Regions from separate parts of the Ornithinimicrobium ciconiae genome, predicted to be linked through region 1. Evidence: predicted binding sites of a transcription regulator. Region 1 holds the regulator's gene; the other holds the start of a gene.
The links. The regulator LexA, encoded in region 1, represses DNA repair genes until DNA is damaged. The targets are predictions, from matches to a motif close to TCGAACANNTGTTCGA.
Positions count from the first base shown of each region.

Region 2: FNH13_RS14125 (HNH endonuclease signature motif containing protein) is a predicted target of LexA. The motif match lies at 3,286-3,301, and genes of this name have one in related genera.

Region 1 covers NZ_CP041616.1:1,445,813-1,450,968, forward strand. The annotation lists gene FNH13_RS19230 (PRC-barrel domain-containing protein) at 1-862, shown strand, start outside; gene lexA (transcriptional repressor LexA) at 1,111-1,869, opposite strand; gene FNH13_RS06705 (hypothetical protein) at 2,095-2,520, shown strand; gene FNH13_RS06710 (hypothetical protein) at 2,599-3,117, opposite strand; gene FNH13_RS06715 (glycoside hydrolase family 65 protein) at 3,312-5,156, opposite strand, start outside.
Region 2 covers NZ_CP041616.1:3,073,455-3,078,610, reverse strand. The annotation lists gene FNH13_RS14140 (NAD-dependent succinate-semialdehyde dehydrogenase) at 104-1,639, shown strand; gene FNH13_RS14135 (GntR family transcriptional regulator) at 1,795-2,502, opposite strand; gene FNH13_RS14130 (maleate cis-trans isomerase family protein) at 2,509-3,240, opposite strand; gene FNH13_RS14125 (HNH endonuclease signature motif containing protein) at 3,445-4,965, shown strand; gene FNH13_RS14120 (M20 family metallopeptidase) at 5,155-5,156, opposite strand, start outside.

The DNA of each region.
Region 1 (5,156 bases):
GCAGACCAACCCCGCTGCCCAGGCCGACTGGGCTGCGGAGCAGACACCGGAGGAGCCGGTCTCGACCGAGTGGTCAGTGCCCACCACGGACCCCGCTGTCGAGGAGAAGACGGACGTGGACAGGGGTGGCTACTCGTCGGACCGGCCGGCTGCCCACTCCTCCGCCTATGAGGGCCACGGTGGCGCCGGAGCGGTCGAGACGACCGCGGGAGCCGCGCCGCCCACGGCTGGTGCTGAGACCACGGCTGGTGAGACCACAGCTGGTGGTGGTGGGCTAGGTGCGCTCGACCCGACCGTCGACGAAGGTGCCGTGTATGCCGCAGACGCCGAGGCGACTCTCACGGGCGACAGCGATGCCGCCGGGGACGTCGATGCCGGACAGTTCGGCACGGTCCAGGCGGCTACGGGTGACCCGGCCTCCGACGCCGCAGTGAGTGGCGCGGCAGCGCAGACCGGCACTGGCTATCCCGCGGACGTCGACGAGTCTGCGGGCGGCGGTGCAGGCGGTGCTGCCCTGGGTGGGGCCGTCGTCGGCGGCGCCGCGGCAGGGTTCGCTGCCAGCGACACCGAGACCACGGCCTATGAGGTGCCGGGGGCTGAGCAGGGTGCGCCGATCACTGGCGCCGTCCCGGGTGCCGCGCTGGGTGAGGATGTTGAGTCGCCTGCGGACGGCGCGACCCTGCCGTCCGGCACGGATCAGGGCGCGGACAGCGGTGAGCCCGATGCGGACGCTGGCGAGTTCGACCCGGGCAGCGGCGATGAGGAGGCGTTCGGCGCGGAGGGCTATCGGCCCGACCGCGACGGCTCTGGCATGACGGACGAGGAGCGCGAGGAACTCAACCGGGCTCGTGGGGCTCTGTGAGTCGACCTCGTCAAGCTCTATGAGCCGACCTCACCAGGTCCTCTGAGCTGACAGACAACACATGGCAGCGCCGCCCGACCAGGTCGGGCGGCGCTGCGGTGTTGTAGGTGCCGTCTGGCGGAGAGGGGGGAGGGCCGCCAGGCGGCACCGGCACGGGGGACACTGTGGACAACGCGCACCGGATTGTCGGTGTTCCTGCTGGTGCCTCAGGTGTCGTGGGTCGATCGGCTCGCGCCCGAGCAGACCTGTCAGACGCGTCGCAACACGGCGGTGACCTTGCCGAGCACGACGGCATCGTCGCCGTCGATGGGGTCGTAGGCCTCGTTGTGGGGGAGCAGCCACAACTTGCCGTCCGTGCGCTTGAACGTCTTGACGGTGGCCTCGCTGTCGAGCAGCGCCGCGACGATGTCGCCGTTGACTGCGTCCTCCTGGCGTCGCACGACGACCCAGTCGCCATCGCAGATGGCGGCGTCGATCATGGAGTCACCGACCACCTGGAGCAGGAAGAGCTCGCCATCGCCCACGAGCTGGCGCGGGAGGGGGAAGACGTCCTCGACGGCCTGCTCGGCCAGGATCGGCCCGCCAGCCGCGATGCGCCCAACCACCGGGACATAGGTCGCCTCGGGACGGGCGTCCCCGATGCCGGTCTCGTCATAGTCGATCTCACCGGCTCCCGCGGTGGTGCTGACCAACTCGGAGCCGTCGGGCTGACCTGAGGTGCTGCGCCGATAACCGGCGACACTGCCCTCTCCCGAGCCGGGCAGGATGACCTCGATGGCGCGCGGACGGTTGGGGTCGCGCCGCAGATAACCCTTCCGCTCCAGCATCCGCAGCTGGTAGGCCACGGAGGAGGGGGAGGCGAGCTGCACCGCAGTCCCGATCTCCCGCAGGCTCGGCGGATAGCCGCGTTGGTCCACCGAGTCCTTGATGACGTGGAGCACCTTCTCCTGGCGCGCCGTGAGGTCCGCCCGCCCGTCGCGGTCCGGCATCTCGTGGATGTCTGCCATCGGTCCTGCCCCTCTCCTGACCGCCTCAGAGTGCTTAACCTGCAGGTCAGCAGCTGTGTCAGTGGTCCCTGGTTGTCTATGTCGCGTGCACCAATCGTACGAGCATTCGAACAGTGAGGCAAACACTAGTTCGATGCGGCGTGTCGATTTTGTCGCACGACTGTGCTACACATGGAACATGCGTCCGATCGCACAAGCGTTCGGAGTTGCGGAGATGGAGGCATCATGAGCGCGATCGCACTGCACGACCTGCAGGACCTTGAGCCGGTTCGGGCGCGGCGGCGTCAGCGGGATCACCTGCGGCTCGTTCAGCCCGGGGAACGCATGGACGAGGGGTTTCACGTCGGTGCTCGCACGGACGCTCCGGGCGCAGGAGGCTTCACGCTGACGCGACGGGGTCGGCTCGCGATCACGATGACAGTCGCCACGGCCCTGGTGCTGGCGGTCATCGCTGCGTTCGGGATGTTCCCAGCAACGGCTGCGAGCGGTCACACAATCACGGTGCAGCCGGGTCAGACGCTGTCCCAGATCGCTGTCACGGAGTTGCCGGAGCTGCCGATGGATCGGGCCATCGTGCAGATCCAGGTGGCCAACGACATGAACACCCGGCAGGTGCAGGCGGGCATGGACCTGGAGATCCCTGGGTCCTGACCCGGCGATGCGCCAGGTGGTCACGATCGGTGGTGCTTGCTGTCAGCAGTCTGCCGTCGGTGTCCTCCTCAGACAGCGTCAGTCGTCGTCCTCGTCGGTGTCCCGGGTGCTGGTCACTGCGTCCCAGACCACGGGCAGTTGCTCACTGGGGATGAAGAAGCCGCTGATGTGCGGATCAAACATGAGCCCGGCGATGCTGGCGCTGAGGTAGGAGCCGCTGGAGGCCACGACCTCAGCGGGCGGGAGGGCGATCGCGTTGAGGTCGTCGGTGGCTGCGATCATCTCCTGCTGCACCGCGAAGTCGCGGGCCCGCTCGGAGTTGGTGAAGGTCAGCAACATCAGTTGCCCCTCGATCTCAGCTGCCGCCGGAGACTCGTTGCCCTGCTCGCCGACCGCCACGAACCACCAGTGGTCCAGGCCCATCGTCAAGCGCCATAGAGCGGTCATGCCGACCTGGTCCTCCGGTCCGGTGACCTGGGCCGCGAGGCGGTCAGTCTCACTCGGAGCGGGGGCGTCCTCGTGCGACGCAGAGGCTCCAGGGCGGGCCGCGGCACCGTCTCCGGCATCCTCGAGGGCACCTGCGTTTACTTCGGTCATGCCCACAGTCGATCACATGATGGGGGCGGACGCGGCCAGCAGTCGCGGTTTCCGGAGGAATTGTGACCTTCTAGGACCAGCACGGACCGGCTCTGACAATCACGGGTCAGTAGGTGCGCAACGCGGTCCGAGAGCACCGGTCCGCGCTTCCGCAACGCGGTCCGAGAGCACCGGTCCGCGGCTCCGCGACGAACTCAGGTGCGTGGGTGGGCCGGGATGAGTCGCTGACCCTCCTGGGTGCGGGCGCCGATCACGGGGGTTGCAGGAAGGATGCCGTCGATGCGGGGGCCCATGCCCTCGAGGGCCACCACGACCTCGTCGGTGCCCACCAGCAGGGACTGGCCACGCACCTCCAGCGGGACCTCCCCGTCTCCGTCGGTGACCTGGAAGCGGATCTCGTCCGAGCGCAGCACGACGTGCAGCCGCGAGCCCTGCCACTGGAGGCGCCAGCGCAGCTCCGGCCAGGACTCGGGCAGCCTCGGGTCGAAGCGCAGGACGCCCTCGTGGTCACGCATCCCGCCGAACCCGGACACGAGCCCTGCCCAGACACCTCCTGTGGAGGCCACGTGGATGCCGTCCGGGGTGTTGCCGTGGCGGTTGTCCAGGTCGACGAACAGGCCGTCATAGAAGTAGCGCAGCGCCATCTCGTGATAGCCGACCTCGGCGGCCACGATGGACTGCACCACGGCGGAGAGGGTCGAGTCACCGGTGGTGATCGGGTCGTAGTACTCGAAGTTTGCCCGCTTGTCCTCCAGCGTGAAGGACTGGCCAGCCAGGAACATCGCCAGCACCACATCCGCCTGCTTCAAAACCTGGAAGCGATAGATCACCAACGGGTGGAAGTGCAGCAGCAGCGGACGTTTGTCGTTGGGGGTCTGGGACAGGTCCCACACCTCGCGCTCGAGGAAGTGCAGGTCCTGCGGGTGCACACCCAGCTCGGTGTCGAACGGGATGAACATCGCCTCGGCAGCACGTTGCCACTGGTGGACCTCCTCATCCTCCAGCCCCAGCCGCATCACGGCCCGGGCATAGTCGCGCGGGTCCGAGGCGCGCAGCTCGGTGACCGCGGCGACGGCATTGGTCAGGTTCTCGCGGGCCATCACGTTGGTGAACAGGTTGTCGTTGACCACGGTGGTGTACTCGTCCGGCCCGGTCACCCCGTGAATGTGGAAGTGCTTGTCGCCGTTATGCGACCAGAAGCCGAGGTCGGCCCACATCCGGGCGGTCTCGACGAGGATGTCCAGGCCCTCGTTGAGGAGGAACTCACGGTTGCCCGTGGCACGCACATACTGCATGAGGGAGTGGGCCACGTCGGCGTTGATGTGATACTGCGCGGTCCCGGCCGCGAAGTATGCCGACGCCTCGGCGCCGTTGATGGTGCGCCACGGAAAGAGTGCCCCGTGCTGCGACATGTCCCGGGCCCGCAGCCGGGCGGAGTCCAGCATGAGGTGCCGGAAGCGCAGCGTGTTGCGCGCGGTCTGCGGGGCCGTGTAGGTCAGGAACGGCAGCACATAGATCTCGGTGTCCCAGAAGTAGTGGCCGCTATAACCGGAGCCGCTGACCCCCTTGGCGGAGATGCCGTGCGCCTCGGCACGGGCCGAGGCCTGAGCGAGCTGGAGGAGGTTGAACCGGATGGCCTGCTGCACCTCGGGCTGGCCGGGTGTCTCCACGTCGGAGCGGGCCCAGAAGTCGGTCAGCCAGTCCCGCTGGTCGGTGTGCAGTTGGGCCAGGCCGGTGGTGCGGACCCGGTCGAGGGTGCGCACGCACCGGTCGGACAGTTCCCGCACCGGGACCCCGCGTGAGGTGTGGTAGACGGCGTACTTCTCCAGGTGGATCGGCACGCCCTGCTTGGCGTCGATGCGGAAGACGTGCTTGGAGCTGTCCTCCCCGGCGGCCAGGTGCTCCTCGCACCGGTTCTCCGTCTCCAGGACGTGCTCGGTGGCGACCGCCAGCGTCATGCGGGACTCGTGGCAGACATACCCCAGCAGTGCTCGGCTGCCGTCCACCCACTGCATCTGCGGGTCCAGGACGCGCCGGTC
Region 2 (5,156 bases), 1.6 Mb from region 1:
GGGGACGCTCGTCGCCAGCGTGTTAGATTGTCGACAATCAGCGTATCGCATGGCCCGGAAGAGAATGCGACCCGAGGGGGATGCCCCCTGGAAGGAGCCCCGAATGACTCACCACGAGGGTGCCCAGGTTGACCCACAGAACGTCCAGGATGCCGGTGCCGGGTCGGCGTCGGCCCTGACCGACCGGGAGGCTGCCGTGGTGGCAGCTGTCCCCAAGCAGCTGCTGACCGGTGGACAGTGGCGTGACGCCGAGGGAGGGGCCACCTTTGAGGTCCGCGACCCCTCCACCGGTGCCCTGTTGTGCGAGGTGGCCGATGCGACACCGGCCGATGGCGTCGCCGCCCTGGACGCGGCGGTGGCTGCGCAGGCGGAGTTCGCCGCCATGTCGCCACGGGATCGGGCGGACATCCTCACCCGGGCGTTTGAGCTGCTGCACGAACGGATCGATGACCTGGCCCTGCTGATGACGCTGGAGATGGGCAAGCCGCTCGCCGAGGCCAAGGGTGAGATCACCTATGCCGCAGAGTTCTTCCGGCATTTCGCCGGTGAGGCCACCCGGATCAGCGGTGGCTACCAGACCGCCCCCGCCGGGGGTGCGCGCTTCCTGATCGCCAAACAACCCGTGGGTCCCTGCCTGCTGATCACCCCGTGGAACTTCCCGATGGCAATGGGCACGCGCAAGATCGGTCCGGCGATCGCGGCGGGCTGCACCAGCGTGATCAAGCCCGCCCAGCAGACGCCGCTGTCCATGCTGGCCCTCGGCCAGATCCTCCTCGAGGCGGGACTGCCCGCCGGCGTGGTCAACATCGTGACCTGCCACAACTCCGGTGAGGTCATGGAGCCATTGATCCGCTCCGGCAAGGCTCGCAAGCTCTCCTTCACCGGCTCCACCAAGGTCGGCAAGATCCTGCTGGAGCAGAGCGCCGACAAGGTGCTGCGCACCTCGATGGAGCTCGGAGGCAACGCACCCTTCATCGTCTTTGAGGATGCCGACCTGGAGGAGGCGGTCGCGGGCGCGCTCGCGGCCAAGATGCGCAACATGGGCGAGGCCTGCACCGCGGCCAACCGCATCTATGTACACGAGTCGATCGCCGACGCCTTCGGTCAGCGCCTCGCTGAGCAGATGGGCGGTATGACGGTCGGTCGCGGCACGGAGGAGGGGGTCAAGGTCGGGCCACTCATCGACCAGGCGGCGCAGGACAAGGTGACCGAACTCGTGGCCGACGCGGTCGACCGCGGTGCGCAGGTGGTGACCGGTGGTTCCGCCCCGGAGGGGGAGGGCTACTTCTTCACCCCCACCGTGCTGACCGGGGTCTCACCTGACGCGCGGATGGGCAGCGAGGAGATCTTTGGTCCGGTGGCTGCGATCACGCCGTTCTCCACGGAGGAGGAGGTCGTCGCCGCAGCCAACGACACGCCATACGGCCTGGTGGCCTATGTCTTCACCAACGACCTGCGACGGTCCCTGCGGGTCGCCGAGACGCTGGAGACCGGCATGGTCGGCCTCAACCAGGGCGTCGTGTCCAACCCTGCGGCACCCTTTGGTGGGGTCAAGGAGTCGGGCCTGGGGCGTGAGGGCGGCGACACCGGCATCGAGGAGTTCCTGGAGACCAAGTACATCGGCGTGGCGCTGGCCTGAGGTTCCGGCACGCTGGTCTGAGCAGGCACGCACGCTCAGGGTGCAGGCGTGGTGCTGGCCTGAGTTTCCTGCGCGCTCGTCCGAGCAGGCACGCACGCTCAGGATGCAGGCCCGCAACAGGACTGCTAGACAGAGGGACTCGGCTCTGACGCGTCCTAGGAGGTGGGACCCGGTCGGGCCGCTGTGACGGCTGTCGTCAGGCGCTCGACCGCGTCCGCCATGTGCGCCACGAGCAGCCGGTCCGTGAGTGCTGCGTCACCGTCGACAAAGGACTGGGCGATGGCTCGGTGCTCCTCCACCCGCACCTGGTCCCCAGGGGTGTAGAGGGGGGTGAGGGCCGTGATGCACATCCGCGTCTCCGTGATCAGGATCTCGTGCATCCGGGACAGCCGCGGACTGGCCGCCCGGGCGACCAGGAGTTCGTGGAAGGAGACGTCCGCCTCGCTCTGCACCCGCTGGTCGCGGGTCCGGGCCATCCGGTCGATCACCTTCAGCAGCGCCTCGCCGCTGCCGACCGGGTCTGCCTGATGGATCTGCTCAGCGGCGGCGCGCTCGACGGCCTGCCGCGCGACATACATGTCACTGACTCGCTCCGGGGTCATCTCGATGACGAAGAGGCCGCGGTTGCGGATCGAGATCAGCAGGCCCTCGGCGGTGAGGCGCTGCAGTCCCTCCCGCAGCGGGCCGCGGCTCACGCCCAGCTCCTTGGCCAGGTTGGCTTCCCCCAGTTGCGCGCCCGGAGCGATCACCCCCGTGGCGATCGCCTCGCGCACGCGACCGGCGATCATGGCCGGCGTGGACTCCTGCCGCAACGGGTCCATCCGCGGTCGGTCGTTCACCGGTGATTCGGTCTTGGTGGTCATCGCAGATCAGTCTCCTCCGCCGCGGGTGAACAGGGTGCCGAGCGCGCTGATGTGAGGGATCGGGCCGAGGAGGTTGAGGCCCTGCCAGATCGTGACCTGGTTGGCGGTCAGGACCGGCACCCCGGCCGCCTGCTCGAGGGGCTCGATCCACTCCAGCGTGTGCATCGCGGTGTCCGGCACCAGGACTGCCTGTGCGCCTCCGGTCAGGTCAGCGCCGCGCACAATCGCCTCCACCTCGGCATACCCGAGCGTCCCGACCTCGGCCGCCGTCACGATGCCGTGGCTGCCCATCGCGGTCACCTGGATGCCGCCACGACCCAGGTAGGAGACGAACTCCTGCGCGACATCCTCAGGGTATGACGCAGCAACACTGACGCGGGTCAGGTCCAGTGAGCGACAGGCCTCCACGAAGGCGATCGAGGTCGAGGAGGTGGGTAACCCCGTGGCTTGTTCCAGCAGGGCGACCTGCTCGTGCGCACCCTCCCACCCGAAGACGAACGAGCCGGATGTGCAGGCCCACATGATCACGTCGGGGGAGTGCTCAGCGAGCAGGACGCGGGCGCCCTCGGCCAGGCGCTCTGGTCCGCCGAGGTCGAGCAGGGCATCGACACGATGGGCGTCCTCGCCGACCGAGGTATGCACGAGGGGCAGCTGCAGGTCGCCACCGATCCGCGCCTCCAGGGCAGGGAAGTCGTCCTCGGCGCTGTGGCCGGGATACAGCAGCCCGATGGACGGCATAGTTCTCCTCTTGGTGGATTGTCGACAATAATAGGGGACTTTGCTCCGGACGTGGGTTCGACGATTGTCCACGGGTCAACCTGTGCTCTGTCGAGGCTCTGGGCGGTCGTGGTTGGTAGCGGTTTGCACGGGAAGCGTGCTCGCTCGTTTGTGGTGTTTGTGCTGGTCAGGGCATTGTCAGTGGTGGGTGGTTAGATCATCTGTATGAAGTCATCGGGAGTCGACACCACGGCCGGGCAGGACCTGGCCGGTGTCGACCTGCCCGGTGTCGACCTGCCCGGTAGCGACCTGCCCGGTAGCGACCTGCCCGGTAGTGACCTGCCCGGGGCTGAGGGCGAGGTGGTGGCGGGGTTCGGGGCGTGGGAGGCGGCGGTGCGCACCGACCTCGGTGAGGCTGGTGATCCGGAGAGTGCGCAGTTCTGGGCGTTGGTCGCCCAGATCGACCAGGCCGAAGCCGAAGCCGATGCCGGCGCTGATGGCGGCTTGGTGGGTGGGGGTCGGTGGGTGGACCCGGCCCAGGAACTGATGGTTGGGTTGGCCGGGGCCGGTGCCAACCTCGCCCGAGCCTCCGCGGTGGACGCTGAGGACCTGGTGCGGGTCTTCGAGCCCGGGATCGTCTCCGCCCTGGAAACGGTCGGGCGGGTCCGGGCACAGGTCGAGGGCCTGGGGTTCGCCCTGGCCGTGGAGGCCTCCACCCGAGGGCTACCCACCCAGGTCGGGTTGACGTTGGGCGAGTGGCTGCGGGTGCGCTGCCCGTGGATCTCGCGCCAGGAAGGCGCACAGATCGCCGACATCGTCCGGGCCGGGAAAACACCCTGGGGCACCCAGCTGGGCGCTGACGTCGCAGCCGGGATCACCCCGGTGCGGCGGGCGTGGCGGGTGGCCAAGACCATGTTCCGCCTCGCCGGATGCCTCCAGGTCGACCAACAGATCGACTACGCCCAGATCGCCACCAGCGCCGCAGCCAACCCCGACATCACCGACCCCGAGCTGGAACTGGTCTGCAAGAAACTGCTGATCGACCTGCTCGACAAAAAACCACGCGAAGACGCCAAACGGTTCGCACACGAGCTGCGGTGCGTCTCCCGCCGCCCGCTAGCCACCGGACTGACCCGCTTGACCATCGACGCCCCCGACGCCGACGCCGCCCTGCTCGAAGGAGTCCTCAACGGACCCCTGGCCGCACCCGCCCCGGCCCAGGACGGCACCGCCGACCAACGGTCCTGGGGACAACGGGCCTACGACGCCCTCATTATGGTCATCAACCGCGGCATGTCCAACCCCGGTTCCCCACCCTCCAGTGGGCGGGCCTCGGTGATGATCACCATCAAGGCCGACCCGACCACCGGCAAACCCGTCGGTGCCGGCGTCACCGCCCTGGGACAGATCCTCGACCCCGAACAAGTCGGACGCTTCGCCTGCACCGGAGACGTCACCCCCATCGCCCTCGGCGACTATGGCGAACCCCTCTACCTGGGCCGCACCGTGCGGCTAGCGACCCCGGGACAGTTCAAAGCCCTCCTCGTGCGCGACGGCGGGTGCACCTTCGCCGGATGCACCGTGCCCGGCACCTACTGCGACGCCCACCACCTCGCCTGGTGGTCCCGCGAAGGCGGCACCGACATCCTCAACCTCGTCCTACTCTGCCCACGACACCACACCCTCGTCCACGACAAAGACCTCACCGCCACCATCCGAGGATCCAACGTCACCTGGCACCTCTAACCACCACGCCCCACAGCCCGGCCCCACCAGCCGGGCCACAAGCACGCGCCCAGGGCCGCCATTGGCAGGCAGATCCTGGCCGGCACCCCAGACGCCGCCATGGCCGACCCGATCGTTCAGAGCGCCTACCTGGTGGGCACCATGAGGTCATCTCGTGCTCTCGTGCGTTGCCCGGTGTGCGGTGCCCACTC